One region of the Mesorhizobium sp. BR-1-1-10 genome, then DNA from elsewhere that is predicted to be linked to it. Evidence: predicted binding sites of a transcription regulator. Region 1 holds the regulator's gene; the other holds the start of a gene.
The links. The regulator LexA, encoded in region 1, represses DNA repair genes until DNA is damaged. The targets are predictions, from matches to a motif close to TGTTCNNNNTGTGTTCNG.

Region 1 (15,452 bases):
TCAGCCAGAAGCTGGAGGCGATCCTGGCCGAGCCGTCGCTCTACGATGAAGCGCTGCTGCTTCTGGCCCGCAATGGCTTCGACATCGGGGTGGACGCAAAGCGCACGGATTGGCGCGAGACGCGGACCGGGAACGAAGAAGTCCTGGTCGCCTGGCAGACGGTGTACCGCGATCCGCAGCGCTACTGGATGTTTTATGAACTGGCCGAGAAGCTGGTCGACTTCGAGGACTATTTCCGCCGCTGGCGCTTCAACCACGTCACCACCGTCGAGCGCATCATCGGCCTGAAGCGCGGCACCGGCGGCACGTCGGGCGCCTCCTATCTCAAGAAGATGCTCGAGGTCGTCCTGTTTCCGGAACTGTGGACGGTTCGCACCCGGCTCTGAACTCTCGTCTGACGCAATTCCTGTGGGAAACCGCGTCACATTTTTCCCGGCTTCGCGCCGGCTTCAGGTCACCGCCGTCTTGACCGCGAAGCGTGCATCCTGCCAGGCGCCAGTGCGCAGGATATCCTCCAGGACCTCGACCGCCTGCCATACATCGGCGTAGCCCACATACAGCGGGGTGAAGCCGAAGCGGATCGTCGACGGCGCACGGAAATCGCCGATCACACCGCGCTCGATCAAGGCCCGCATCACCTGGTAACCGTTGGGATGGAGGAAGGACACCTGGCTGCCACGCTGATTGCCGTCGCGCGGGCTTTCCAGCTCCAGGCCATAGGCGCCGCATCTGGTCTCGACGAGCTGGATGAACAGGTCGGTGAGCGCGATGCTCTTCTTGCGCACCGTCGCCATGTCGACATCGTCCCAGATATCCAGCGCCCCCTTCAGCGCCCGCATCGATAACACCGGCTGCGTGCCGCACAGGAACCGGCGGATACCGCTGCCGGCCGCATAACCCTGCTCGAAGGCGAAGGGCCGCGCATGGCCCCACCAACCGCTGAGCGGCTGCTGGACTTTATCGTGATGACGCTCGGCGGCGTAGATGAAGGCTGGCGCGCCCGGGCCGCCATTGAGATATTTGTAGGTGCAGCCGATGGCGAAATCGGCATTGGCGCTGTCGAGCTCGACAGGCAGCGCGCCGGCGGTGTGGCAGAGATCCCAGACGATCAGCGCTCCGACCTGATGGGCCTTGCATGTCAGTGCCGCCATGTCGCGCAGCTGGCCGGACTTGTAGTTGACGTGGTTGACCAGGATGACCGCAACGCGCTCGTCGATCAGCTCCTCAATGGTCGGCGCATCAACGCCCTCAAGGCGCAACACCGTGCCGGGGCGCGTCGAGGCCACGCCTTCGGCCATGTAGAGATCGGTTGGAAAGCTGTCTCCCTCGGCGACGATGACCGAGCGGTCCGGCCGCATGCCGAGTGCGGCATGCAGCACCTTGTAGATGTTGATCGAGGTCGTATCGCAGACCACCGTCTGGCCGGCCGCCGCGCCGATCAGCCGCCCCAGTTGGTCGCCGAGCGCGACCGGCATGTCGAACCAGCCGGCGGTGTTCCAGGCACGGATCAGATCCTGTGCCCACTCCTGGGTCGCGGCTTTCCGCAGCTCGTCGAAGACGGCGGGTGCCGCGGCGCCGAGTGAATTGCCGTCGAGATAGATCACGCCTTCCGGCAAGATGAACCGGTCGCGGATGGCACGCAGCGGGTCCGCCGCATCCATGGCTTCGACGGCTGCGAGATCGAGCGTTGCAGGCATCATTTGTGACATTCCCTGGTTATTCACGCCTTGGTCATTCACGCCGGTTACTCACGAATCGCTTCGCGAACCGGTGCGGAACCCCGGCTGCGCTTGAGGCTGGGCAAGGCAAGCATGGCCAGTACGAACAGGCCCGTGGCAAGCTTCAGGTCAGGCGGCGGCATGCCGGCCGCAAGGCAGAACGACACCAGCTGGTAGTAGATGATCGCGCCGGCGAAGGGCGCCAGCAATTGCCGCCACACCGTCTGCTTGCCGACGACGGCTTCGCCGATCATCAGCGCGGCAAGGCCGTTGATGAGAATTCCCAGGCCCATATTGACGTCGGCGAAGCCTTGCGACTGCACCATCAGCGCACCGCTTGACGCCGAAAAAGCGCTGGCCAGCCCGACACCGCCTATGGTCGCGGCCCAGACATTGATGCCTTGCGCCTCGGCCATGTCAGGATTGGCGCCCACGGCGCGCACGGCAGTCCCCTTCTCGGTCCTGAAGAACATGTAGAGCAGCATGAAGGCGGCAAGCGCGAGGAGACCCGCGACGACAATCTTGCTGGCGGGGAAACCCGGCCGCGCGAACGGCACCCAGTCGAACACCGAGGGCGAACCGAAGACGGACAGGTTGGACTTGCCCATAATGCGAAGGTTGATGCTGTAGAGCATCGTCATCATCAGGATGCCCGCAAGCAGCGTGTGGATGCGGAAGCGCAGATGGATGAAGGCGGTGCAGCAGCCCGCCGCGAAGCCAGCGACAAGGGCGGCAGCAACGCCCATCAGCGGCGATGCGCCGGCGGCAAGGAGAACGCCGCAGACGCAGCCGCCCAGCGGAAAAGCGCCTTCGCTGGTGAGATCGGGAAAATTCAGCATGCGAAACGGGATCATGATCCCGAGCACGACAAAGGCCAGGATCAGGCTTTGCGCCAGGGTGACCGGCATGATCGCGACGAAGCTGGTGAGAACGTCCCCAACAAAATCCATGATGATCAGCTCGCCAGCAACATGCGATCGGTCTTGACCGAGAAATGGCCGATCAGATCAATAACCGTGACCCTCGCCTTCTCCTGCCCGGCGACTTCCAGGAGCACCCGGCCCGCATCGAGCATGATCACCCGGCTGCCATAATCGACGGCGTGTTGCATGTTGTGGGTCACCATCAAAGTCGTCAGTTTCAGCGCGTTGACGGCGCGCACGGTCGCTTGCATGACGATTTCGGCCGTGCGCGGGTCGAGGGCCGCGGTATGCTCGTCGAGCAGCAGCAAGTCCGGCGATCCGCCGACCGCCATGATCAGCGACAAGGATTGCCGCTGCCCGCCCGAGAGCAGGTCGACGCGCGTGTCGAGACGATTTTCCAAACCGAGACCCAGTATCGACAGTCGTTCCCTGTAGGACGCAAGCCGGGTGGTGTTCAGCCCCGGGCGCAAGGTGCGCTTTTGGCTACGCAAATCGGCCAGCAGCATGTTTTCCGCAACCGTCATGCTGGCGGCGGTGCCGCGCATCGGGTCCTGGAACACGCGCGCCAGTTTCGCGGCGCGCTTGTGCACCGGCATTGCAGTCACGTCGGCGCCGTTGATCAGGATCTGGCCGGAATCGAGGATCAGGGCGCCGGAAATGGCGTTGAGCATGCTGCTCTTGCCGGCCCCATTGGAGCCGATGACGATGCCGAACTCTCCGGTGGCCAAGGACAGGCTGAGACCGTCCAGCGCGACCTTCTCGTCGGCCTGGCCCTTGTAGAACACTTTGCGCGCGGATCGAATCTCGAGCATCGTTTCTCCCTGACCTCGGGATGACGGCGCCGACGCCGTCACCCCGGCAGTTCCGATGTTAGTCGACGATGCAGCCGCAATCGGCCATTGAAGCCGGTATCTCGATGCCGAACGCGGCCATCGCCTTGCGCGAGATCGTTGCCATGTGGTCCTTGTAGGCCGGGCGCGACGGCGCGATCGTCTTGGGATCCTTGCCCTTGAGGATCTCGGCGGCGATGTTGCCGGCGTTGACGCCGACCTGCGTGTAATTGACCGCGAAGCTCGCCGGCACGGTACCGTTACGGACCGCACTGTCATCGGAGTTGACGACCGGGATACCGGCCTGGCGGGCGGCCGCGGAGACAGCGGCGATCGCCGGCTGGATCAGGTTCGAGGCCGGGCCGTAGATCACGTCGGCCTTGCCGGCGAGCGAAGCGATGCGTTGCTGGATGTCATTGACGTTGTCTATGCCGACCTCCACCACCTCGAAGCCCGCGGCCGGTGCCGCCGCCTTGATCTTTTCGACCAAGGCAACGTCATTGGCCTCACCGGGATTATAAGGCACGCCGAAGCGCTTGGCGTTCGGCAGCAGCTTCTTGGTGAAGGCCATCACCGCGGCGACGTCCTGCAGATCGCTGGCGCCGGTCATGCCTTCGTCTCCGGCGTCCCATGACGGCACCAGCTTGGCCGCCACCGGATCGGTGACCGCGGCAAAAACGATCGGAATGCCGGAACCGGCAAGCGCTTTCTTGGCGATCTGCGATACCGGCGTGGTGATGGTGTAGATCAGCTTGGGCTGCTCGGCCTGCAGCTTGGCGATCATCTGCGGCACCAGCGATGCATCGAAATTGGTGTGGCTCTCCGTGTAGACGACGTCCTTGCCCTCGACGTAGCCATTATCCGTCAGCGCCTTCTTGAAGCCGGCTATGGCGGCGTTCAATTGCGGATGCTCGCCGAAATTGGCAATGCCGATACGGATCTGATCGGCCGCGGCACTGCCGGCGCTGACCATCAATGCGCCTGCCAGCGCCAAGCCCGACAACCAAGCGGATTTCGACTTCAACATCATTTCCTCCCAGATTTGATCAGGGCCGCTTGGAAACGCGGCGGCTACGGCGATCATGGTGAGTCCGCCGGTCTGTGTCAAACATTATATATAATTGTTGCTGTGACCCAATATCATATATACTTTTGCCAGACGACGGATTGATCACCATGCGGGATGAAACGAGTTCCACAAAAACGGAAGCCGCCTATCAGCTGTTGCGGCGCGACATCCTGACCACGCGCCTCATGCCCGGCGCCCCGCTCAAACTGAGTGCGCTGCGCGGCACCTATGGCGTCGGCTGGACACCGTTGCGCGAAGCCCTGTCGCGGCTCGAGGCCGAACGCCTGGTCACCGCCATCAGCAATCGTGGTTTTGCCGTGGCTCCGGTGTCGCGGGCCGAGCTGGAGGATCTGGCACGCGCCAGGATGGTGGTCGAGATACCCCTGTTCCTCGAATCGATGGAAAAAGGCGGCAGGGAGTGGGAGGATGCCGTGGTCACCGCCCACTACCGGCTCTCGCGTTGCAAGACGGCGGTCGACGATCCCTCGGACGCGGCCGTCGACAGATGGGACGAGAACCACGAGGCCTTCCATGCGGCGCTGCTGAGCGCCGCCACATGCGACTGGCTGTTGCGGTTCCGCTCGACGATCTCGGATCAGCTGCGCCGGCATCATCGCTTTCTTGGTCTGGCGCCGACACTGCGGGCCGCGGCCGGCCTCAAGGATGGCTATGAAGAGGCAATCGAAGCGCTACGCGAAGCGATTGCGATCGAACACCATACCGCGATCATGGAAGCGGCGCTCGACCGTGACGTCGAGCGGGCCAAGGCGCTGATGACGGCGCATATCGGCTACACACTGCACGTCTATGTCCACAGCGAAGACAGCGGCGCTACCAGATACGCCGCTCGCGCCGGCAGCTTGAAGGCGGGTTCGGGATAACTTCAGCGCTTCCGCTACGCCTATTCGAACGCGCTGGCCGGGGTGCGCCGAACGCCCGGATCCATGGCCGCCCGAAGCTACCAATCGTTGGCATTTTGGTTTCGTTTCGTTCCGCGATAATGGCTCCGCGAATTATACGTGCCCCCGAGGAGAAGCCTTCCAACTAACTGATGCCAAAGCCTCGTCGGCGGATGGGCCACAGGCCATTAACCAAAACGATTTCAATGCGCCTGCCGATGGCGGAAAGGGCTGGTTGCTGCCCGCCGTCGCGGGCAAAAAACTTCAGACCCCTTAACAAATTCATTAAACTTTAAACGGTTGCAGAACACAACTGGAACAGATAGTGTTTGTTCTGGGTTTGTTTTTTCGATTCTGGTTCAACCTTTCGTTCAATGTCTTGGGGGCCGCCATGCTGACACGCAAGCAACATGAACTGCTGATGTTCATCCACGAACGGCTCAAGGAAAGCGGGATACCGCCTTCCTTCGACGAGATGAAGGAAGCACTCGATCTTGCCTCCAAGTCGGGGATCCATCGCCTGATCACGGCGCTGGAGGAGCGCGGCTTCATTCGCCGGCTACCCAATCGGGCGCGCGCGCTGGAAGTGCTGCGGCTGCCGGACTCGATCGCGCCGGGCCTCAATGCGGCAAAGAAGTTCTCGCCAAGCGTCATCCAAGGCAGCCTTGGCCAAGGCAGTCTCGGACGCCAGATCAGGCCGGCCGCTGCGCCTTCGCGCCTGCCCGCGGCCGGCAACGACGACGATGCGGTTTCAGCCGTGTCCATCCCGGTCATGGGCCGTATCGCCGCCGGTGTGCCGATCGATGCCATCCAGCATCAGACGCATTCGATCTCGGTGCCGCCGGACATGATCATGGGCGGCGAGCACTATGCGTTGGAGGTCAAGGGCGACTCGATGATCGAGGCTGGTATCTTCGATGGAGACACGGTCATTATCCGCAATGCCGACACGGCAAGCCCGGGCGAAATTATCGTGGCACTGGTCGACGAAGAGGAAGCGACACTGAAGCGGTTCCGCCGCAAAGGCGCTTCGATCGCGCTCGAGGCCGCCAATCCAGCCTACGAAACGCGCATTTTCGGGCCGGACAGGGTCAAGGTACAAGGCAAGCTGGTCGGGTTGATCAGGCGTTACTGAGCCGGCTTGCCATCGGGCTTGTCGGGTTTTTTGTACGGCGGCAGCCCCCTTGCCTCGCGTGAGAATTTTCGCTGTTCGTGCCAAGGTCGGTATGGTCCGTCGACGGCGAATGCGATCGCGGCCCGGGTCGTGGCCGACTGGGGATTGAAGAAGACGGCAGCGCTTCCCTTGCGGGCGAGCTGCCGTTTGGTGACGACGAGAACCAGTGGATTGTGGCACGCGTCATAGGCGGTTGCGTCGTTGACGATGATCAGGTCGGCGAAAGCGCAGGCTTTCCAGGTGGTCTTGCGGTCTTCGACATAGGCAATGATCGCGCCGGAAGGGTGCCTGGCAAGGCACAGGCCTTCGCGGCAGTAGAAGGGCGATCCCGGCGGCAGGTCGGTCGGACTGGCAACATCGAATTGCCCGTCTGTCGTGTCGAACATTTCCGGTTTGACGATTGTTTCGGAGATCAGGGCGCGCTTCCAGTTGTCGGTTGCGAATTCGTTGGGACGTTCCCGGTTGACGGCCAGTTCGCCATTGCCGATCGGCAGCGCGACCAGCCGCGCATCTTCCGAGATCAGCACATCGGGCGCGCGCGTGTGCGACACAGTCAACAGGCCGGCGAGCGCGAATGGCAGCGCCGCGAGCCGCAGCCATGTCGTCGCCATCGTCGCGATTACCAGCGCGACCGTGACCATCAGCACGGATTGCTGCGAAATCAGCCCGACTCCATCGACCGGAGAGCGCTCCGATATCCACGCCGACACGGCGATCATTGCTGTCAGGCCCTTGCCCATGAGGTAGAGAGCCGGCCAATCCAGTCCGAATGGCATCAGCAGCGCGCTGGCGACGGCCAGGAACATCACGACCGACACGATAGGCATCACGGCCAGATTGGCGAACAGGCTGAGCGGCGATACCCGCTGGAAATGCCAGATGGCAAACAGTGCCGTGGCGCTGCCGGCGATAATAGACGTCATGGCCAATCCACCTGTCGCCAGCAGGAATTTTCGCGTCAGGAACCAGGGCAGCGATCGCTTTGGCGGCGGTGGCCGCGTCTTTCCCGCACGGTGATCGGCCCAGCCGGCATAAGCGCCAACCAGGGCCGCGGTCGCGGCGAACGACATCTGAAAGCTCGGGCCGACGACCTCGTGAGGCGAGACCAGGATGACGGCGATCGCCGAGATCGCCAGATTGCGCATGGTCAGCGCAGCGCGATCGAAGAAGACGGCAATCAGCATCACCGCCAGCATGATGAAGCTGCGTTCGGCCGCAACGACGACACCGGAAATGATGAGATAGGCCGCGATCGAGAACAGTGCGGCGGCGGCCGCGTATTTCTTCACCGGCCGGCGCGCGGAAAAGTCTGGAAACAGCGCGAAGGCACCACGCAGCAGACCCATGATGGTGCCGGCCACAAGCGCCATATGCAGTCCCGAAATAGAGATGATGTGATAGATGCCGGTACGCCGCATCGCTTCATTGATTTCATCGGGTATGCCGGCGCGCACGCCGACGATCAGCGCCGCCGCGATCTCGCCTTCAGCGCCGCCGACGCTGCCCCTGATGTGGTCGGCGATGGCTTCGCGGGCATTTTCGATGCCTGAAAAAAGGCGAGCCGATAGCGGCATCTCACCGTCGTCGGCGGAAACAACCGTTGGATTGCCGAGAAAGAAGCCGCTGCCGCCGATGCCGGCGAAATAGCTGTCGAAAGAGAAGTCGTAGCTGTCCGGCCGCACCGGACCGGTCGGCGGCAGCAGTTTGGCGTAGCCTGTGATGAGCGAGCCGGCGGTCATTCCCGGTGGTATCTTGCGTGCGGAAAGCCGGACCCTTTCCGGCGCATAGCGCAGTTTCGGCCGGGCGGTCGAAATCACGTCCATGGTCAGCCGGATGCGGCCGCTCTCCATCTCTTCGAGCGAGACCACGCGGCCGGTCAGTTGCGTGGAGATTTCCGAACCCAGCATCCGGGTTCCGGCTCGCCATGTTTCGACCTTCGCCGCGAGTAGGCCCAGCGCGCACAACAGCACTGCCATGAAACACAGATGGGTTTTCGACCAGGAGCGCGAGACGAAGGCACAGACCGCCATCAGCACCACGACCGCGACGGGTTTTGCAAAGTCGGGCTCGGATGCCAGCGAGAAATAGGCGATCGCCCCAACGGCCAGACAGACCGGCACCAGCAGGAACGCGATGCCCCGGTCGAGTTCAAGCTCCGCCGCCCGGGTCACGCCATGGCGCACGCGAGGCAAGGATACCAGGCCGACTTGCCGGCGCACGCGCGCGATCCTGCCCGCGGCAGGAGCCGGCGCCGGCGCCTGCCCACCTGCCTGCAGCGACCTGGTTTCGGGTGCAGCCACGAGCGGAGATGGCAGTGGGATCGTCGCAGGCGCCGCAAACAGGGATCGCTCGCTGACGCCGATAGCGGCATCCTCGCCCCGATCCGAGCCCCGGCCTCGTCCAGTCATCGGGTCTGCCCCTTGCACCCTCGACGTCCTATGCTACATGAACGCGCAACGCGCGAAAGTCCGCACGCTCCGCACCCAGCTTCAGACGTTTTCCGAGAGTTCCATGCCCGACAAGGTCATCACCCGTTTTGCCCCCTCGCCGACCGGCTATCTGCACATCGGCGGCGCGCGCACGGCGCTCTTCAACTGGCTCTATGCAAAGCATACCGGCGGCACGATGCTGCTGCGCATCGAGGACACCGATCGCGAGCGTTCGACCGATGCGGCCACATCGGCCATTCTCGATGGCCTGACCTGGCTTGGCCTTTCGTGGGACGGTGACGCGGTCTCCCAATTCGAGCGCGCGCCGCGCCATCGCGAGGTGGCCGAGGAGCTGGTGCGCCTGGGCAAGGCCTATTACAGCTACGAGACTTCAGCCGAGCTCGAGGCAATGCGCGAGGCTGCACGTGCCAAGGGCCTGCCGCCACGCTATAACGGCCATTGGCGTGACCGCGACCCGTCGGAGGCGCCGTCCGGCGTCAGGGGCGCCATCCGCATCAAGGCACCGGCCGAGGGCGAGACAGTTGTGCAGGACCGGGTCCAGGGAGACGTGCGCTTCCCCAACAAGGATCTCGACGACTTCATCATCCTGCGTTCGGACGGCAACCCGACCTACATGCATGCCGTCGTCGTCGACGATCACGACATGGGCGTCACCCACATCATCCGTGGCGACGATCACCTGACCAACGCCGCCCGCCAGACCGTGATCTACAATGCCATGGGCTGGGACGTGCCGTCGATGTCGCATATCCCGCTGATCCACGGCGCCGACGGCGCCAAGCTGTCGAAGCGCCATGGCGCGCTCGGCGTCGAAGCCTATCGCGCCATGGGCTATCTGCCGGAGGCGCTCCTCAATTACCTTGCGCGGCTCGGCTGGAGCCATGGCGACGACGAGATCATGTCGATCGAGGACATGGTCTCGTGGTTCGACATTAGCGACGTCAACAAGGGTGCGGCGCGCTTCGACTTCGCCAAGCTGGAAGCGATCAACGGCGCGCATATGCGACGTATGGCCGACACCGAGCTGTTCGATATCTTTATCGCCACCTTGCCCTATCTGGAGGGCGGCCCGGCGATGGCGGCGCGGCTCAACGAGAAGAACAAGGCGCAGCTGCTGGCAGCACTTCCGGGCCTGAAGGAGCGCGCCAAGACGCTGGTCGAGCTTGTCGACGGCGCCGCCTTCCTGTTTGCCGCGCGGCCGCTGCCGATCGACGACAAGGCGGCACTCCTGCTCAATGACGACGCGCGCAAGATCCTGCGTGGCGCTCACGAAGCTTTGAAGTCGCTGTCAGGCGACTGGACGGCGGCCACGGCCGAGGCCGCGATCCGCGACTTTGCGCTGGCTGGCGGGCACAAGCTTGGCGCCGTGGCCCAGCCGTTGCGGGCTGCGTTGACCGGCAAGAGCACGTCACCGGGCGTATTCGACGTGCTTGCCGTTCTGGGGCGTGAGGAAAGCCTGGCGCGCGTAGCGGATCAAATCGATTAGGAGCAAACTGGCCCAAGAAGATTGGCATTGAAAGGCGGGTTTCGCAGTGCAACATTAGGCCTTGGCCCAATCTGGCACGCACCTCCTAGAATGCGGTGGCGAATACGCGCATTGCGGTGATTTCGACGTGTCGCTCTGCGGAATTTGCCTTTGCCGGCATGAGGAAACAAGAAGGAGTTTGCAATGACCGAAGCTGCGAAAAAACTGGATGTGGGCGGCCAAGAGGCCACGGCAACGCTGGAATTCGCCGGCAAGACTCACGAATTCAAGGTGCGAAGCGGCTCGGTCGGACCTGACGTCATCGACATCGCCTCGCTCTACAGCACCACCGGCGCCTTCACCTATGACCCAGGCTTCACCTCGACGGCAAGCTGCGAGTCGGAAATCACCTTCATCGATGGCGACGCCGGCATCCTCCTGCATCGGGGCTATCCGATCGACCAGTTGGCCGAACATGGCGACTTCCTCGAAGTCTGCTACCTCCTGCTCTACGGCGAATTGCCGACCAAGGCGCAGAAGGACGATTTTGACTACCGCGTAACGCGCCACACAATGGTGCACGAGCAGATGTCGCGCTTTTTCACCGGCTTCCGCCGCGACGCGCACCCGATGGCGGTGATGTGCGGCGTGGTTGGCGCGCTGTCGGCCTTCTATCATGACTCGACCGACATCTCCGACCCGTACCAGCGCATGGTTGCCTCCATGCGCCTGATCGCCAAAATGCCGACGATCGCGGCCATGGCCTACAAGTACCACATCGGCCAGCCCTTTATTTATCCGAAGAACGATCTCGGTTTCGCGGCAAACTTCCTGCACATGTGCTTTGCCGTGCCGTGCGAGGAGTACAAGATCAACCCGGTGCTGGCGCGCGCCATGGAGCGTATCTTCATCCTGCATGCCGATCATGAGCAGAACGCTTCGACCTCGACCGTTCGCCTCGCCGGTTCCTCGGGCGCCAACCCGTTCGCCTGCATCGCCGCCGGGATTGCTTGCCTGTGGGGCCCGGCCCATGGCGGCGCCAACGAAGCGGCGCTCAACATGCTGGGCGAGATCGGGCATGTCGATCACATCCCGGAATTCATCGCCCGCGCCAAGGACAAGAACGATCCGTTCCGCCTGATGGGCTTTGGCCACCGCGTCTACAAGAACTACGATCCGCGTGCCAAGATCATGCAGAAGACGGCGCATGAGGTTCTGGGCGAACTCGGCATCAAGGACGATCCGCTGCTCGACATCGCGATGGAACTGGAAAAGATCGCGCTGACCGATCCCTATTTCATCGAGAAGAAACTCTACCCGAACGTCGACTTCTATTCCGGCATCACGCTGAAGGCGCTGGGCTTCCCCACCACCATGTTCACCGTGCTGTTCGCGGTTGCCCGCACGGTCGGCTGGATCGCCCAGTGGAAGGAAATGATCGAGGATCCACGCCAGAAGATCGGCCGTCCGCGCCAGCTCTATACCGGTGCGCCAGAGCGCGACTACGTGCCGATCGCCAAGCGCTGAGACGAGTGAGTAGCGAGTAGTGAGTAGTGAGTAGTCAGGTTAGAGAGTTTTCTAATTCACTACTCACTACTCACTACTCACTATTCACCACTCACTACTGCCTACCCACTCTCTTGATACACCCCATCACCACCTGCGCCGCGATCTCACCGGACGGTTTGTCCGTTGCCATGCGCCGTGAAATCTCGGCGAACCCGTCTTTCTGCCAGGCGCGCATGCCACTGTCGGCCAACAGCGCTTCCAGCTGGCGTGCCAGATTGTTCGGCCTGACGTATTCGTCGTAGAACTCCGGGATCAGTGCGCGATCCGAGATCAGGTTGGGCAGCAGCGCCGACCAGACGGAAACGAAATACCGCGCCACGGCGCGTGCGACAGGGTCGAGCCGGTAGCAAGAGATCATCGGCACGCCGGACAGTGCCAGTTCCAGGGAGACGGTGCCGGACGCGATCAACGCCGCGTCGGCCTTGCCGAAGGCCTGCCATTTGCGCTCCGGCTCCAGGATAATCTCGGGTTTTTCATCCCAGCGCGTGACCGCGGATCGTACGATGTCCGCGACATGCGGCACCGTCGGCAACATCAGCCGAAGCCGATGCCCGCGTGCCCGCAGCATCGACACGGTCTCGCCGAACGGCTCGAGCAGCCGTCGCACCTCGCCGCGCCGCGAGCCGGGCAGGACAAGCAGCGTCTTCACGCGGTCTGGTGAAAGATCACGCGGCTGGGCCTGCGCCCTGGCGGCCGACAGCACGCCGGGATCATGCGTCAGGCGATGGCCGACATAGGTGCCGGGCGGGCCACCCAGCCGATCGAGCTCCTTCACTTCGAACGGCAGGATGCACAGGATGTGATCGACATACGGCTTCATCGCCACCGCCCTGCCCGGCCGCCATGCCCAGACGCTCGGGCAGACATAGTGGACGATCGGGATCGTCGGGTTGGCGGCGCGCACCTTTTTGGCGACGCGCAGCGAAAAATCGGGGCTGTCGATGGTGACGAGGCAGTCCGGCTTGGCATCCGCAACCAGCCCCGCCAGCTGACCGATCCGCCGCATCAGGCGCGGCAGGTCACGCAGGACGGCGCTGAACCCCATCAGCGCGACCTCGCTGGCGTCGAACGGCGAAACCAGCCCAAGCGCCTGCAGGTGGCGGCCACCGAGGCCGACGAGCTGCACCTCGCGTCCTGTTATTTGGCGCAGCGACTGGACAATGTCGGCGCCAAGCAGGTCGCCTGACTCCTCGCCCGCGACGATCGCGATCTTCAGCGCCCTGTCAGCCATGACCTGACTCCGTTGCGGCCAGACCGACAATAAACAGCCCAAGGTCATTGGCACGCGAGAGGGTTGCGGGACCTTCGAGGATCAGGGAGCGTCCCGCCTCGACGGCAATGCCGGCAAGCCCGGCCGCATGCGCTGCTTCTACCGTCTGGGGCCCCATGGAAGGAAGATCCGCGCGCAGCTCCTGGCCAGGCTTGGCGCATTTGACCAGCACGCCGCGCGTCTTGCCGGCGATACGGCCGTGGCCGCGCAGCAGCCTGGCGCGGTCCAGCAATCCGGCCGTGCCCTCGATGCCTTCAAGCGCAATGGTCCGGCCGCCGACCGCGATCGCCGCCTGGCCGATATCCAGCGCCCCGATGGCTTTTGCCGCGGCAAAACCTGCATCGATGTCGCGCCAGTCCGACTTCCGAGGCGTGACCCTGGTCAACACCCCTTCGGCGGCGACAAGGTTCGGCACGATCTCGTGGGCGCCCACGACCTTTATCCCCCGGGCCTCGAGCCCGCGCGCCACCACCTTGAGCAGTCCATCGTCGCCGCGCGCCAACGCCATGACGACGGTGGGTATCACAGCGAGCAGGCTGAGGCTTGGACGCATCTGTGTCAGCCTTGGCCTGCGCTTTATCTCGCCGGCAAGCACCAGATGCGTAATCCGGTTACGCTTGAGCAGCGGAATGAGCGATCCTATCGCCTCCAGGGCAAGGGTCTCATGCTCGTAACGGCACAATTCCGCCAGGCGGTCGGCCTCACCGTCCATGAGCACGAGGAATGGCGGATGACCCTGTTCGGCCAAACCGGCAGCGACTTCGACCGGAAGGCTGCCGCCGCCGGCGATGATGCCGACCCTGGCACCAGGCGGGAGATCAAGACCAGCCGCGGCTGTCTCAGCCTTCGTCATCGGCATCGTCGCCATCGCCGCCCTTGAGCGATGGCACCGCATAGTGCCGCTTGCCGCGACTGGTGATGAAGTCGATGATCTTCATCGCTGTCGGCGACGAGGCGAACTCCACCTTGGCGAACTCGATGTTCTCGCCGACGGTGCGGGAGCGGTCGAAGATCGTCTTGTAGGCCTTGCGCAGCAGATGGATTTCGGAACGCGGCAGACCGGCGCGCTTGAGGCCGATGATGTTCAAGCCGCGCAGGCTGGCGCGGTTACCGACGGCGATGGCATAGGGAATGACATCACCGACAAAAGCCGAGCACCCGCCAAGAAAGGCGTTGTCACCCACGCGCACGAATTGATGGACGGCGCTGAGGCCGCCAATATAGACGTTGTTGCCGATCTCGCAGTGGCCGCCCAATGTCGCCCCATTGGCGAAGGTGGCGTTGTTGCCGACGGCGCAGTCATGGGCGATATGGGCGTAGGCGAGAAAATTGCCATTGTTGCCGACCGTGGTTTCGCCACGGCTGGTGTCGGTGCCGACATGCATGGTCACGCCTTCGCGGATGGTGCAGTTGGCGCCGATGACCAGCGTCGTGCGGCGGCCCTTGTGCTTGGTGTTTTGCGGCGGTGCGCCCAGTGTCGCCATCGGATAGACCTTGGTCGACGCCCCGATAGTGGTCGCGCCCATCACCGAGACATGGCTGACCAGTTCGACCCCGTCGCCGATCACGGCATCGGCGCTGACATGGCAGAACGGCCCTATGCGCACACCCTGGCCGATCTGGGCGCCTTCTTCCACGACGGAGGAAGGATGGATTGACGTCTTGATTTTCATAGGCACTCGATCGTCAGTCGCCGGTGACCATCATGGCTGAAATCTCGGCCTCGGCCGCCTTGGTACCTTCGACCAGGGCTTCACAGGCGAATTTGAGCAGGTTGCCGCGCTTCTTGATTTTCTTGACATGGATCTTCAACTGGTCGCCGGGGACGACCGGTTTGCGGAATTTGGCGTTGTCGATGGTCAGAAAATAGACCAGCGACGGCTTCGACGCCCCGAGGCTGCGGATGCAGATGGCTCCGGCCGTCTGGGCCATGGCCTCGACGATCAGCACGCCAGGCATCACCGGCTGCTCCGGGAAATGCCCCTGAAAATGCGGCTCGTTTATGGTCACGTTCTTGATGCCGATGGCAGAGTCGTCGCCGTCGATGTCCACGATGCGGTCGATCATCAGGAAGGGATAGCGGTG
Region 2 (15,452 bases), on a different contig from region 1:
CTCGGTCGGTGCCGCGACCGCCGCCGAGGACATCGAACTGTTCCGCACCGCGCTGGCAAGCATTGCCGCGCGTCGGGCGGGTAGAGATAAGGCCGCCTAGCGGTTGGAGCATCGGACCGGAGAATCCGATGCTTGAGAAAAACGGATTTGGGCCTTTCGGCCTGGTAGAGCCGTGCGTTTCATGCTGGCCGGGTGAATTTCCGGTGGAGGCGCACTATATTGAACTTACGCTGCCGCGGATGCTGCTCGGGCGTCCATTTGGCGGTGCCATAGTTTGAAAACTGTCGGGCCTTGACCCCGGCGTGGATGGAGAACGCTTATGCCTGCTGTGCAGGACACGATCGATCGGGTCCGAAAGATCGACGTCGACCAATACAAATACGGATTCCAGACCGAGATCGCCGTCGACAAGGCTCCCAAGGGCCTGAGCGAAGACATTATTCGTTTCATCTCGGCCAAGAAGGACGAACCGTCCTGGATGCTGGAATGGCGCCTCGAAGCCTATCGGCGCTGGCTGACGCTGGAAGAGCCGACCTGGGCGCGCGTCAACTATCCCAAGATCGACTTCCAGGACATCTACTATTACGCGGCGCCCAAGAGCACGCCCGGACCGACTTCGCTCAGCGACGTCGATCCTGAGATCTTGAAAGTCTACGAGAAACTCGGCATTCCGTTGAGGGAGCAGGAGATCCTCGCAGGCGTCCAGAAGACCGACGCCTCGGAGTTCGAGGAAGCCAGCGACAATGTCTACAAGTCGGGCCGCGTCGCCGTCGACGCCGTGTTCGATTCCGTGTCCGTCGTCACCACTTTCAAAAAGGAACTGGCGCAGGCCGGAGTCATCTTCTGCTCGATCTCGGAAGCTATCCGCGAGCATCCCGAACTGGTGAAGAAATATCTCGGCTCGGTCGTGCCGACCTCTGACAATTACTACGCCACACTGAATTCGGCCGTGTTCACGGACGGGTCCTTCGTCTTCGTGCCGAAGGGGGTGCGCTGCCCGATGGAGCTGTCGACCTATTTCCGCATGAACGAGAAGAACACCGGACAGTTCGAGCGCACGCTGATCATCGCCGAGGAGGGGGCCTACGTCTCCTATCTCGAGGGCTGCACGGCGCCGCAACGCGACGAGAACCAGCTTCACGCCGCGGTGGTCGAACTGGTGGCGCTCGACGATGCCGAGATCAAATATTCGACCGTGCAGAACTGGTACCCCGGCGACGCCGAGGGCAAGGGCGGCATCTACAATTTCGTCACCAAGCGCGGCGACTGCCGAGGCCACCGATCGAAGATCTCGTGGACGCAGGTCGAGACCGGCTCCGCCATTACCTGGAAATATCCGAGCTGCATCCTGCGCGGCGACGATTCCTCTGGCGAGTTTTATTCGATCGCCGTCTCGAACGGCTATCAGCAGGTCGACAGCGGCACCAAGATGATCCATCTCGGCAAGAACACGTCGAGCCGCATCATCTCCAAGGGCATCGCCGCCGGATTCTCGCAGAACACCTATCGCGGCCAGGTCTCGGCGCACCGCAAGGCGACCAATGCCCGCAATTTCACCAACTGCGACAGCCTGCTGATCGGCGACCAGTGCGGCGCCCACACCGTGCCCTACATGGAAGCCAAGAACTCGACGGCGCAGTTCGAGCATGAGGCGACCACGTCGAAGATTTCCGAGGACCAGAAGTTCTACGTCATGCAGCGCGGCATCCCCGAGGAGGAAGCCATCGCGCTGATCGTCAACGGCTTCGTCAAGGACGTCATCCAGCAACTGCCGATGGAGTTCGCCGTCGAGGCGCAGAAGCTGATCGGCATCTCGCTGGAAGGCTCGGTGGGCTGACCAGCCCAGATAAATATTCAGGAAACAAAGAATGCTTGAGATCAAGAACCTGCACGCCCGCATCGTCGATGACGGCACCGAGATCATCCGCGGCCTGAACCTGACGGTGAAAGCCGGTGAGGTCGCCGCGATCATGGGCCCGAATGGCTCTGGCAAGTCGACCCTGTCCTACATCCTTGCCGGCCGCGAGGACTATGAGGTGACCGAAGGCGACATCCTCTACAACGGCCAGTCGATCCTTGAAATGGATCCGGCCGAGCGCGCTACGTCAGGAATTTTCCTCGCTTTCCAGTATCCGATGGAGATACCGGGCGTCGCGACCATGGAATTTCTCAAGGTGGCCATGAACGAGCAGCGCAAGGCGCGTGGTGAAGAGCCGCTGAAAATCCCGGAATTCCTCAAGCGCGTGAAGGAAGCCGCCGCCTCGCTCAGCATGGACATGGCGATGCTGAAGCGGCCGCTCAATGTCGGTTTTTCCGGCGGCGAGAAGAAGCGTGCCGAGATCCTGCAGATGAAGCTTCTGGAGCCGAAACTCTGCGTGCTCGACGAGACCGATTCCGGCCTCGACATCGATGCGCTGAAGATCGTCTCCGACGGCGTCAACGCGCTGCGGGCGCCGGACCGGGCATTCCTGGTCATCACCCACTATCAGCGCCTGCTCGAGCACATCGTGCCCGACAGCGTGCACGTGCTCTACAAGGGCCAGGTCATCAAGTCGGGCGACAAGTCCCTGGCGCTCGACCTTGAAGCCAATGGCTATGCCGGTGTGATCGGCGAAGCCGCGTGAGATGCCAGGTCATTTTGTGCCAAAAGACGGGGCAAAGCTGATGAATATGCACACACAACCGCAGCGCACACCGGCCGAGACAGCGTTGATCGACGCGTTCGGCGACCGGCTGTCGCTGTTGCCGGGCGACGGCGCGGTGATGCTGAAGCGCGACGATGCCATCGAAGCGATCAAGCACGGCTTGCCGACGCGACGTATCGAATCCTGGCATTATACCGACCTGCGCCGCCTTTTGAACGCGGTGCCGGAGTTCGACCCGGCCGCCACGGCGAAAGCCATCGCGCCAATCGTCGACGGTTCGACGGTTCTAAGCTTGTTGAACGGCGTATCGAGTGCCAAGGCGCCAGTTGTCGAAGGCGTCAGCGTCCAGCGCCTGTCGGAAAAGCTGATTGACGGCAGCATCGCGCCGGGCCTCGATCCCTATGGCAATGACGATGCCATCGGTGCGCTGAACACGGCTTTCGTTGCCGACGGCTACTTTGTCGACATCGCCGATGGCGCCGAACTGGAAAAGCCGGTCGAGCTGCAGAATTTGCAGGCCGGCGGCCAGACCCATGTGCGCTTGGCCGCTCGCGTCGGCGACGGCGCCAAGGCCGTCATCGTCGAGCGTCAGGCGGGCGAGGGCGCGGCGCTGACCAGTTCGGTCAGCCAACTCGTGCTCGGCGAAGGTGCTGAGGTAACGTGGCTGATCGTGCAGGAGCAGCCGGAGACTGCGACGCATCTGGCACAGTTCAAGGCCCATATCGGCAAGAACGCGAAACTGACGCTGTTCGTCATGAACGCCGGCGGCAAGCTTGTGCGCCAGGAGATCATGGTCAGGACGACAGGTGAGGGCGCCGACTTCCAATTGCGCGGCATCAACCTGCTCGCCGGCGACACCCACACCGACGTCACCATGGTGCTCGACCACGCCGTGCCGCACACGACCTCGACGGAGATCGTCCGCAACGTGGTGACGGGCAAGGCGCGTGGCGTCTTCCAGGGCCGCATCAACGTCCATCAATATGCGCAGAAGACCAACGCCAAGATGGCGTGCAACACGCTGTTGCTGTCGGATGACGGCGAGTTCTCGACCAAGCCCGAGCTCGAAATTTTCGCCGACGATGTCGTCTGCGGCCACGGCGCGACGGTGACCGAGATCGACCACGACCATCTGTTCTACCTGATGGCGCGCGGTGTCGACGAAAAGAGCGCACGCGGTCTGCTGGTCAAGGCCTTCGTCGCCGAGGTGATCGAGGAACTGGACGACGAGACGATTGTCGAGGCGCTGGAAGCGAAGCTCGACGAGTGGTTTGTGACGCACGGGTGAAGCTGATGAACGCACCGGGCAAGATTGGAGATTTCTACGACGTCGAGGCGATCCGCCGCGACTTCCCGATCCTGTCGCGCGAAGTCTACGGCAAGAAGCTGGTCTATCTCGACAATGGCGCCTCGGCGCAGAAGCCGCGGGTGGTGCTGGACACGATCCAGCACGCCTATTCCCAGGAATACGCCAACGTCCATCGCGGCCTGCATTTTCTGTCCAATGCCGCCACCGACGCTTACGAAAAGGCGCGGGAAACGGTGCGCCGTTTCCTCAACGCGCCAAGCACCGACAACATCGTCTTCACCTCCAACACGACGTCGGCCATCAACACCGTCGCCTATGGCTATGGCATGCCCAATATCGGCGAGGGCGACGAGATCGTGCTGTCGATCATGGAGCACCACTCCAACATCGTGCCCTGGCACTTCATCCGCGAGCGGCAGGGCGCCAAGCTGGTCTGGGTGCCGGTCGACGATCTCGGCGTCTTCCACATCGAGGAATTCGAAAAGCGGCTGTCCGATCGCACTAAACTCGTGGCCATCACGCAGATGTCGAACGCGCTGGGCACGGTGACACCGATCAAGGAGATCGTGCGCATCGCGCATTCGCGTGGAATTCCGGTGCTTGTCGACGGCAGCCAGAGCGCGGTGCACATGCCGATCGACGTGCAGGATCTCGATTGCGATTTCTTCGTCTTCACCGGCCACAAGGTCTACGGTCCCTCGGGCATCGGTGTGCTCTACGGCAAGAAGGATAGTCTCGCCGGCATGCGGCCCTTCATGGGCGGCGGCGAGATGATCGAGGAGGTGACGGAAGACATCGTCACCTACAACGAGCCGCCGCATCGCTTCGAGGCCGGCACGCCGCCGATCGTCCAGGCGATCGGACTGGGCGCCGCGCTCGACTACATGGACTCTGTCGGCCGCGAGCGCATCGCCGCGCATGAGGAAGACTTGAAGACCTACGCCCACGAGCGCCTGCGCGCCATCAACTCGCTGCGCATCTTCGGCGATGCGCCCGGCAAGGGCGCCATCATCTCCTTCGAGCTGCAAGGCATTCATGCCCATGACGTGTCGATGGTGATAGACAGGCAAGGCGTGGCGGTCCGTGCCGGCACCCATTGCGCCCAGCCGCTGTTGAAACGCTTTGGCGTAACCTCCACATGCAGGGCATCGTTCGGCATGTATAATACCAGGGCAGAAGTCGACGCTTTGGCCGAGGCGCTTGAAAAAGCGCGCAAATTCTTCGGATGACGATTTTTTCGGGTGACGACCATGGATGATGTGAGCACCACCACCGAAGCTACGCCGGAAGCCGCCGGCAACAGCGTCGTTTCCGCCTCGGCCATTCCCGCCGATGAACTGGCGCGGCTGACCGACGACATCGTCTCGGCGTTGAAGACGGTCTACGACCCGGAAATCCCGGCCGACATCTACGAGCTTGGCCTCGTCTACAAGATCGACGTCGAGGACGACCGCTCGGTCAAGATCGACATGACGCTGACCGCGCCTGGCTGCCCGGTGGCCGGCGAAATGCCCGGCTGGGTGGAAAATGCCGTCGGTGCCGTCGAGGGCGTCTCCGGCGTTGAAGTCAACATGACCTTCGACCCACCCTGGACGCCCGACCGCATGTCTGAAGAGGCGCAGGTGGCGGTGGGCTGGTACTAGCGCCGCACCTGGCACACTTGCGCCAGTGGTAAAACTTCACCATTTAGGTGAGGAATCATTCGGCAGGCCTTGAACCTGCATGGAATGGAGAAGGAAAAAGCATGGGACGCTTTGCCGTCATCACGATGACCGAAAAGGCCGCCGACCGGGTGCGTGAGATCGTCGCCACGCGCGACAACGCGCATGGCATCCGCCTTGGCATCAAGAAGGGCGGCTGCGCCGGCATGGAATACACGGTCGATCTGGTGACCGAGCCCAACACAAAGGACGACCATATCGAGCGCGACGGCGCGCATGTCTATGTCGCGCCGGAAGCCGCCCTGTTTCTGTTCGGCACCGAGATGGATTTCGAGCAGACGACGCTGCGTACCGGCTTCACCTTCCACAACCCGAACCAGAGTTCGGCTTGCGGCTGCGGCGAATCCGTCGAACTGAAGCCGGCCGATCTCAAGGCGCTGGCCGAGGCGCGCGCCACGGCCTGATCTTCCTTCGCCCCGTTTACGGGGCGAAGAAAGCTAATCCACCCACATCCCCGTCCGCTTATGCCAATCGGCGATCGATTCCTCGGGATAGACGTCGAATGTCTTGTCGCCCTTGCCGATCTCAGGCTCGACCCAGTTGGCCTTGTATTTCAGCATCAGATGCACTTTTTCAGGCGGCGTTGGCAGATCGCTGTCGATCGCCGAGGCGAAGGGATGCACCAGGTCCGGCCAGGTTGGGTCGTAGAGCCAGAGCGCCGACCCGCATTTGCGGCAAAAATTGCGCTCCCCGGTCGATATCTCGCAGTGGGGATGCTCGTCATCCTCGATCTCGGCGCGATAGACGCCGAGATTGCTCTTGCCCCTGATGTTCAGCGTCTCGTAGGCGGCGCCGAGATTGATGGCGAAACCGCCGCCGCCCTGCTGCTTACGGCAGATCGAGCAGTAGCACAGCATGAACGGCACGGGCGTGTGGCTTTCCACCTCGAAACGCACGGCGTTGCAGCGACAGGACCCCTTGAGCAGCACAGGCATGGCTAAAACTCCGACAGGATAGCCACAACCTGTCAGCATGATTTTGGTTGCGGCGATGACAAGGCCAAATGCCGGTGACATGATCGCGGCATGGACAATGAGCGCATCGCAGAACTGTTCGAGGGCCTCGGTCCGGTCAGCATCCGAAAACTATTCGGCGGCAAAGGCATCTATTTCGATGGCGTCATCGTCGCCATCGTGCTGCGCGGCGAATTGCTGCTGAAAGCCGACGCGCAGAGCGAATCGGAGTTCGAAGCCGCGGGCTGCCGGCAATGGACCTACACCGGCTCTCGCCACGGCAAGCTTGTCGCCATGCCCTATTGGAGCATTCCCGACAGCGCTTTCGACGATCCCGACGAAATGACGGTGTGGGCGCGACGCGCCTATGAGGCTGGGCGGCGGGCGGGGAAGTAGGCTCCCGCCAGCGCGAGGCCGCCCCCTCATCCGGCCGCTTCGCGGCCGCCTTCTCCCCCGGGGGGGAGAAGAGGTTTGCGTTGAGGCCGCAAGTTCCTCTCCCCTCGGGGAGAGGTCGGATTGCCCCAAATTGCTCTTTGCAATTCGGTCTTGGCAATCCGGGTGAGGGGGACTTTCTTGGCAGTCCCTACAGCGCCTTGGCGATCTCAGCCGCCAGCCTTGCATTGTTCTCGACCAGCGCGATGTTGGTCTTCAGGCTGCGGCCGCCGGTGAGTTCGAGGATTTTTCCCAGCAGGAACGGCGTCACCGCCTTGCCGGTCACGTTGAGCGCCTCGGCCGCCTTTTGCGCGGCTTCGATATAGCCCGCCATCTCCTCGGCCGGGATTTCCTGGTTCTCCGGCACGGGGTTGGCAATCAGCATGCCGCCGCCCAAGCCCAGAGCCAGGCGTGTCCGGTAGAAATGCGCGATATCTTCCGGTCCGTGCAAGGTCAATGGCGCCCGGAACGGTGACTGCCGCGACCAGAAGGCCGGCATCGTCTCGCAGCCATGGCCGACCACGGGCACGCCGCGCGTCTCCAGCACTTCCAGCGTCTTTTCGATGTCGAGGATCGCCTTGGCGCCGGCCGAGACGACGATCACCGGTGTACGCGCCAATTCATCGAGGTCGGCCGAGATGTCGAAGCTCTTTTCCGCCCCCTTGTGCACGCCGCCAATGCCGCCGGTGGCGAACACCTTTATCCCGACCATGTCAGCCGCGATCATGGTGGCGGCGACCGTGGTGCCACCGGTGCGGCCCTGCGCGACGGCGAAGCCGAGATCGGCGCGCGACAGCTTCATGGCGTCACCGGTCATCGCCAGCGATTCGCGTTCGCCGTCCGAAAGCCCGATCTTGATGCGGCCGTTGACCACCGCGATGGTTGCCGGCACGGCGCCGCCGTCAGCGATGATCTTTTCGACGTTGGCCGCCATGGCGCCATTGTCGGGATAGGGCATGCCATGGGTGATGATGGTGCTTTCGAGCGCCACCACCGGGCGCCCGGCGGCCAGGGCCTGCGCCACCGGTGCGTGGACATCGATGAAGGGGCGGGCGGTCTCTGGCGTCATCTCTGATCTCCAATCCGGAGTGCGGCGCATCCATCAGGAAAGCGTAGCTTCACCGCGCGTTATGAACTTGCCGGGTCTCATGCCACTTCCCTGGCATCCGGCACAAGGGCCAGCGCTTCCGCGAAGCTCGCCGCGGTGAATTCGGGCACCGCGTCGGCGCTTTCGATGGCCAGCGTTGCCGCGGCGACGCCCTCACGCACGGCGTGGCGCAGCGGCTGGCCCCGCAGCAGTGCTGCGACCGTTGCACCTGCCAGCGCGTCGCCGGCGCCGGTGACATCGGCGACTTTTCTGGGGGCAGGCGGCAGGATCGAAAAGGCGCCTGTCTCATCGAAACCCAGCACAGGGCCGCTGCCTGCCGTGACCACGCCGCTGGCAAGGCCGCTGCACCGCAACCCGTCGACCATTTCCCGCTCGGCGGCCGCTGCATTGACACCGGCCAGCACGACGGCCTCTCGCCGGTTCATGAAGAGCTGGGCCAGCCCGCCGAGAACCGGTATCAGCCGCGTTACCTTCGCCGGCGAAATCGCGATGGCGAAAACCGGTTTACCGGCGGCGAGCGACAGCAGCCGCTCCAGGGCGGCCGACGGCAGATTGGCGTCGCACAGGATGGCATCGGCGGCGGCCACCTCCTGGCGTATCTTGGAACGCCTGATCTGCTTGGGAAAAGCCAGGTCGTACAGTGCCATGTCGGCAAAGCCGACGATCAATTCGCCCTCGCGATCGATCAATGCCGTGTAGCTCGGCGTGGTACGGTCGAGGAACACCGCCGAAAGATCGGCGATGCCTGCCTCGGCGATGGCCCGTGAAACCGTATCGGCCGACGCATCGCCGCCCCGCATCGACACCAGGGAGGCCGACACGCCGCGCCGCACCATGCTGCGCAACGCATTGAAGACGCCCCCGCCGACATCCTCGCGCATCGTGCCGGGATTGGAGGCTGCCGGCACATAGGGACCGTACACCTGGCCACGCCGGTCGATATGGGCGCCGCCCACGGCCAGGATCTTCGGGGATTCCACCATGGTGGCGATATGACCTTTGTTGTTGCGGCCGCACAAGCGCTAGAGTGCGCGACAGAGCTTCGCATGCTGGTCGGCGATTCGGTCGGGCGATACGATCGAGCCGTCTGGCCCAATGCGGAGCCCGTTCGTGCCAGGGTTTGCGAGACAAAAAAAGAACAAATCGCGATATCCTTTGTTTTTCAGTTGGTTGTCACCCCTTGCCAAATGAGAACAAAAAAGGTACAAAATGGCAGGGATCACGGATTGTCCGGCCTTCATTGACGACCAAGGGGTGATGTATCATGGCTCAGAATTCTTTGCGGCTGGTAGAGGATAAGGCAGTGGACAAATCAAAGGCTCTGGATGCGGCGCTGTCGCAAATCGAGCGGGCTTTCGGCAAGGGCTCGATCATGCGGCTCGGCGCCAACGAGCAGGTCGTCGAGATCGAAACGGTGCCGACCGGCTCGCTCGGCCTCGACATCGCGCTCGGCGTCGGTGGCTTGCCGCGCGGCCGTATCATCGAGATCTATGGGCCGGAAAGCTCCGGCAAGACGACCCTGGCCCTGCACACCGTGGCTGAAGCCCAGAAGAAGGGCGGCATCTGCGCCTTCGTCGATGCCGAACACGCGCTCGATCCGGTCTACGCCCGCAAGCTCGGCGTCGATCTTGAGAACCTGCTGATCTCGCAGCCCGACACCGGCGAGCAGGCGCTGGAGATTTGCGACACGCTGGTGCGTTCCGGCGCCATCGACGTGCTGGTGGTCGATTCGGTGGCGGCGCTGACGCCGCGTGCCGAGATCGAGGGCGAGATGGGCGATTCGCTGCCGGGTCTGCAGGCCCGCCTGATGAGCCAGGCGCTGCGCAAGCTGACCGCGTCGATCTCGCGCTCCAACACCATGGTCATCTTCATCAACCAGATCCGCATGAAGATCGGCGTCATGTTCGGTTCGCCCGAAACCACGACCGGCGGCAACGCGCTGAAATTCTACGCTTCGGTTCGCCTCGACATCCGCCGTATCGGCTCGGTCAAGGATCGTGACGAGGTCGTCGGCAACCAGACCCGCGTCAAGGTGGTCAAGAACAAGTTGGCGCCGCCCTTCAAGGTGGTCGAGTTCGACATCATGTATGGCGAGGGCGTCTCCAAGACCGGCGAACTGGTCGACCTCGGCGTCAAGGCCGGCGTGGTCGAGAAATCGGGCGCCTGGTTCTCCTATAATTCGCAGCGTCTCGGCCAGGGCCGCGAGAATGCGAAACTGTTCCTGCGCGACAATCCCGATACCGCGCGCGAGATCGAGCTGGCGCTCAGGCAGAATGCCGGATTGATCGCCGAAAAGTTCCTCGAAAATGGTGGCTCCGAGGGCAATGGCGACGACGGTTTTGAGGACGAAGCCGGCGCGATGTAGGCAACGGCCAGAATTTGGCCATAAATCCAGACTATTAGTCAATGCTTAAGTAACAGAGTTCCGTAGTACCGCGTTCCAAACCGCCGGCCTTCGCGCCGGCGGTTTTCGTTTGGGCGGCCCCGCAAGTGCCGGTGCAAAGCGCGAATTGGCCCAATTCCGTGTTTCTGGACAGGGTCAAGAGCTACGGCTAAAAGGCCAGCTCCATCTTCTAGAAAATACAGAGCCATCTCCCGCCGGTCCGGCCGGCGGCTCTCTTGAAAAGGCAGTATCCATGAGTGGCGTCAACGAGATCCGGTCGACCTTTCTCGACTATTTCCGCAAGGAGGGCCACGAGGTCGTGGCCTCAAGCCCGCTCGTGCCGCGCAACGATCCGACATTGATGTTCACCAATGCCGGCATGGTGCAGTTCAAGAATGTCTTCACCGGTTTGGAGAAGCGGCCCTATTCGCGCGCCACCACAGCCCAGAAAAGCGTCCGCGCCGGCGGCAAGCACAACGATCTCGACAATGTCGGCTATACCGCGCGCCACCTGACCTTCTTCGAGATGCTCGGCAATTTCTCCTTCGGCGACTATTTCAAGGAGCGCGCCATCGAGCTTGCCTGGAACCTCATCACCAGGGAGTTCGGGCTGAAGAAGGACAAGCTGCTGGTCACCGTCTATCACACGGACGACGAGGCGGCTGGCTTCTGGAAGAAGATCGCCGGTTTCTCCGACGATCGCATCATCCGCATCCCGACCTCGGACAATTTCTGGGCGATGGGCGACACCGGTCCTTGCGGACCTTGCTCGGAAATCTTCATCGATCGTGGCGAGCACATCTGGGGTGGACCTCCCGGCAGTCCCGAGGAAGACGGCGATCGCTTCCTCGAATTCTGGAACCTGGTGTTCATGCAGTATGAGCAGGTAACGAAAGAGGAGCGCGTCGACCTGCCGCGCCCGTCGATCGACACCGGCATGGGCCTGGAGCGCATGGCGTCCATCCTGCAAGGAGTGGAAAGCGTCTTCGAGACCGACCTGTTCCGTCATCTGATCGATGCGGCGTCCTCGGCACTTGGGCGCGCGCCCGACGCCGAAACGGTTGCGTCCTATCGCGTCATTGCCGATCATCTGCGCTCGTCCTCCTTCCTGGTCGCTGACGGCGTGCTGCCGTCGAACGAAGGCCGCGGCTATGTGCTGCGCCGCATCATGCGCCGCGCCATGCGCCATGCGCAGTTGCTGGGGGCGAACGAGCCGCTGATGTGGAAGCTGGTGCCGGCGCTGGTGCGCGAGATGGGCCAGGCCTATCCCGAACTGGCACGCGGCGAAACGATGATCGCCGAGACCCTGAAACTCGAGGAGACCCGTTTCCGCAAGACGCTGGTGCGCGGCCTCGGGCTGCTGTCCGAGGCGACGGAGAAGCTCGGCGCCGGCGACATGCTCGATGGCGAAACGGCATTCAAGCTCTACGACACCTATGGCTTCCCGCTCGACCTGACGCAGGACGCGCTGCGGCAGCGCAGCATCTCGGTCGACCTTGCCGGCTTCACCAATGCGATGGAGCAGCAGAAGGCAGAGGCGCGCAAGCACTGGGCCGGGTCCGGCGAGGCCGCCACCGAGACGGTTTGGTTCTCCGTGCGTGAAAAGACCGGCGCCACCGAATTCCTCGGCTACGAAACCGAGCAGGCGGAAGGCCTCATCGAGGCGCTGGTCAAGGACGGCAAGACCGTCGACAGCGCCGGCAAGGGCGATGCGGTCGCCGTGGTCGTCAACCAGACGCCGTTCTACGGCGAGTCCGGCGGCCAGATGGGTGACACCGGCATAATCTCGGGCGAGGGCTTCTCGATCGAGATTTCCGACACGCAGAAGAAGGCCGATGGCCTCTTCGTGCATCTCGGCAAGGTGGTCGCCGGCACGGTCAGGCCGGGTGCCGCGGTCGAACTTAAGGTCGATCATGCCAGGCGCTCCCGGCTGCGCGCCAACCACTCGGCGACGCACCTGATCCACGAGGCGTTGCGCGAGGTGCTGGGCACCCATGTCGCGCAGAAGGGTTCGCTGGTCGCACCCGAGCGTCTGCGCTTCGACATCTCGCACAACAAGCCGATCTCCGCGCAGGAGCTCGAAGAGGTCGAGCGCATGGCCAACGAGATCGTCGTGCAGAACGGCCCGGTGACCACGCGCCTGATGTCGGTCGATGACGCCATTGCCGAGGGCGCGATGGCGCTGTTCGGCGAGAAATACGGCGATGAGGTGCGCGTCGTGTCGATGGGCACGGGCCTGCATGGCGCCAAGGCCAACCGCCCTTATTCGGTCGAGCTCTGCGGCGGCACGCATGTCAGGGCGACCGGCGATATCGGCCTGGTGCGCATCGTCTCGGATGGTGCTGTCGCCGCCGGCGTGCGCCGCATCGAGGCGTTGACCGGCGAGGCCGCGCGCAGGCATCTCGATGAGCAGGACCGACGCCTGAAGACCACGGCGGCAACGCTTAAGATTTCGCCCGCAGATGTGCCAGCGCGCGTCGAAGCGCTGCTCGAAGAGCGCAAGAAGCTCGAGAAGGACCTGGCCGAAGCGCGCAAGAAATTGGCGCTGGGCGGCGGGTCGCCTGCCGATGCTCCTGCCGCCAACGAGATCGTCGCTGGCGTCGGCTTTCTCGGCAAGGCGGTGTCAGGTGTCTCGCCGAAGGACCTGAAGCCGCTGGCCGACGCGGGCAAGACTTCGTTGGGCTCTGGCGTCGTCGTGTTTGTTGGCACGGCTGAGGACAACAAGGCGAGCGTCGTGGTCGCTGTCACCGATGATCTCGTCGGCCGTTTCAGCGCCGTCGATCTGGTGCGCGTGGCCTCCGCCGCATTGGGCGGGCAGGGCGGCGGCGGCCGCCCCGACATGGCGCAGGCCGGCGGCCCGGATGCGTCGAAGGCCGATGATGCGATCGCGGCGGTGAGGGCGGCGCTCGAAGCAGCGTAGCTACCATGCGTGGGCCCAGGCGGGATCCTTTCTCTTGGGGCAGCGCTGCCCCTCATCTGGCTGCCGCCATTTTCTCCCCGTAGAACGGGGAGAAGGGCGCTTTCGTCGCGCCCTTCGCCAATCGCCCTCGTTGCAGAAGAGCGCCGGCAACGCGACCAGCCTCTTTCTCCCCGTTCACGGGGAGAAATGCCCGCCAGGGCAGGGGCGGCGCGACGTCGAGGAAGCTCACCTCGAGTTATACGCTTTTTCGGTACGCACGAAGCTCGGGCGGCCAGCCATTCGCAAATACAAATCCCAGATGCCTGCAAACTGCGCCAGCAATCCCCGTCCTTCTGGAACCTTGACGAAGTAGCCGATGATCGGCGCCGCGTGCAGATCGGCCAGGGTCAGCTGGTCGCCGAGCAGCCAGGGCCCATCTTGCTTCAGCGAAGTCAGCGCCTTCAGCACCGTCTCGGCCTGCCGCAGGCCATCCACGATCAAGCTCTCGTCGGGCACTTCCTTCTCCAGACGCTCGACCGCGACATCCCAGACCATGGCACGGTAGGCGTAGGCGTCGAGCATGCCGATGATCTGGTTCATCCTTGCGCGGGCGCGTATGTCGGCGGGCTGCAGCGCCGGCCCGTCGAAGGCCTCGTCGACGTAGCGCGCGATCGCACTCGACTCGAACAGGCGGAAATTGTCATGCTCGAAGGCCGGGATGCGGCCGAAAGGATGGTGTTTGCCGTACCATGCCGGCGCGCCACCTTCTGCAAAGATGTCGACCGGCACGAGATCGTAGGCGATGCCTTTCTCCTCGAGCGCAAGCCGGACGATGCGTACATAGACGCTGTAATCCGCGCCGTAGACGACCGGCTTGCCCATTCGTCCGCGAGGCGGTTACGCCATCGCCTTCTGCAAATTCTCGTCGATCTTGTCGAGGAAGCCGGTGGTCGAGAGCCAGGGCTGGTCGGGGCCGATCAAGAGCGACAGGTCCTTGGTCATGAAGCCGCTCTCGACAGTCTGGATGCAGACCTTTTCCAGCGTCTCGGAAAAACGCTTCAGTTCGGCGTTGTCGTCGAGCTTGGCGCGGTGCGCGAGGCCTCGCGTCCAGGCGAAGATCGACGCGATCGAATTGGTCGAGGTTTCCTCGCCCTTCTGATGCTGGCGATAGTGGCGGGTGACGGTGCCGTGCGCGGCTTCCGCTTCGACGGTCTTGCCATCCGGCGTCATCAGCACCGAGGTCATCAGGCCGAGCGAACCGAACCCTTGCGCCACCGTGTCAGACTGGACGTCGCCGTCATAGTTCTTGCAGGCCCAGACATAGCCGCCCGACCATTTCAGGCTCGAGGCCACCATGTCGTCGATCAGGCGGTGCTCGTACCAAAGCTTCTTCGACTTGAACTCGGCCTCGAATTCAGCCTCGTAGACTTCCTGGAAAATATCCTTGAAGCGGCCGTCATAGGCCTTGAGGATGGTGTTCTTGGTCGACAGGTAGACCGGATAGTTGCGCAGCAGGCCGTAGTTCAGCGACGCCCGGGCGAATTCGCGGATGGACTCGTCGAGATTGTACATGGCCATGGCGACACCGGCGCCGGGCGCGTCGAACACGTCGTGCTCGATGACTTGGCCGTCCTCGCCGACGAACTTGATCGTCAGCTTGCCCTTGCCGGGAAAGCGGAAATCGGTGGCGCGATACTGGTCGCCGAAGGCGTGGCGACCGACGATGATTGGCTTGGTCCAGCCGGGCACCAGGCGCGGCACGTTCTTCATGATGATCGGCTCGCGAAAGATGGTGCCGCCCAAAATGTTGCGGATGGTGCCGTTCGGCGATTTCCACATCTTCTTCAGCTTGAATTCCTCGACGCGCTGCTCGTCGGGGGTGATGGTCGCGCATTTCACGCCAACACCGTATTTCTTGATGGCGTTGGCCGAATCGATGGTCACCTGGTCGTTGGTGGCGTCGCGATGCTCGATGCCCAGGTCGTAATATTCGAGCTTGAGG

Region 2: the regulator LexA is predicted to act here: its motif matches at 9,358-9,375, upstream of recA (recombinase RecA).

What each region holds. Positions count from the first base shown of each region.
Region 1 is NZ_JAIUIL010000003.1:451,687-467,138, reverse strand. Features, by position in the region: gene kynA (tryptophan 2,3-dioxygenase) at 1-386, shown strand, start outside; gene kynU (kynureninase) at 450-1,697, opposite strand; gene LB555_RS08120 (ABC transporter permease) at 1,745-2,668, opposite strand; gene LB555_RS08115 (ABC transporter ATP-binding protein) at 2,674-3,453, opposite strand; gene LB555_RS08110 (ABC transporter substrate-binding protein) at 3,512-4,498, opposite strand; gene LB555_RS08105 (GntR family transcriptional regulator) at 4,648-5,421, shown strand; gene lexA (transcriptional repressor LexA) at 5,831-6,574, shown strand; gene LB555_RS08095 (ComEC/Rec2 family competence protein) at 6,568-9,021, opposite strand; gene gltX (glutamate--tRNA ligase) at 9,125-10,549, shown strand; gene gltA (citrate synthase) at 10,733-12,055, shown strand; gene lpxB (lipid-A-disaccharide synthase) at 12,150-13,328, opposite strand; gene LB555_RS08075 (LpxI family protein) at 13,321-14,235, opposite strand; gene lpxA (acyl-ACP--UDP-N-acetylglucosamine O-acyltransferase) at 14,207-15,040, opposite strand; gene fabZ (3-hydroxyacyl-ACP dehydratase FabZ) at 15,054-15,452, opposite strand, start outside.
Region 2 is NZ_JAIUIL010000002.1:176,479-191,930, reverse strand. Features, by position in the region: gene LB555_RS03880 (cysteine desulfurase family protein) at 1-100, shown strand, start outside; gene sufB (Fe-S cluster assembly protein SufB) at 320-1,837, shown strand; gene sufC (Fe-S cluster assembly ATPase SufC) at 1,869-2,624, shown strand; gene LB555_RS29470 (hypothetical protein) at 2,835-2,903, opposite strand; gene sufD (Fe-S cluster assembly protein SufD) at 2,938-3,933, shown strand; gene LB555_RS03855 (cysteine desulfurase) at 3,939-5,183, shown strand; gene LB555_RS03850 (SUF system Fe-S cluster assembly protein) at 5,205-5,597, shown strand; gene sufA (Fe-S cluster assembly scaffold SufA) at 5,699-6,079, shown strand; gene LB555_RS03840 (GFA family protein) at 6,113-6,610, opposite strand; gene LB555_RS03835 (TfoX/Sxy family protein) at 6,701-7,024, shown strand; gene LB555_RS03830 (pseudouridine-5'-phosphate glycosidase) at 7,212-8,129, opposite strand; gene LB555_RS03825 (carbohydrate kinase family protein) at 8,207-9,151, opposite strand; gene recA (recombinase RecA) at 9,433-10,533, shown strand; gene alaS (alanine--tRNA ligase) at 10,805-13,471, shown strand; gene LB555_RS03810 (glutathione S-transferase family protein) at 13,697-14,332, opposite strand; gene LB555_RS03805 (NADP-dependent isocitrate dehydrogenase) at 14,348-15,452, opposite strand, start outside.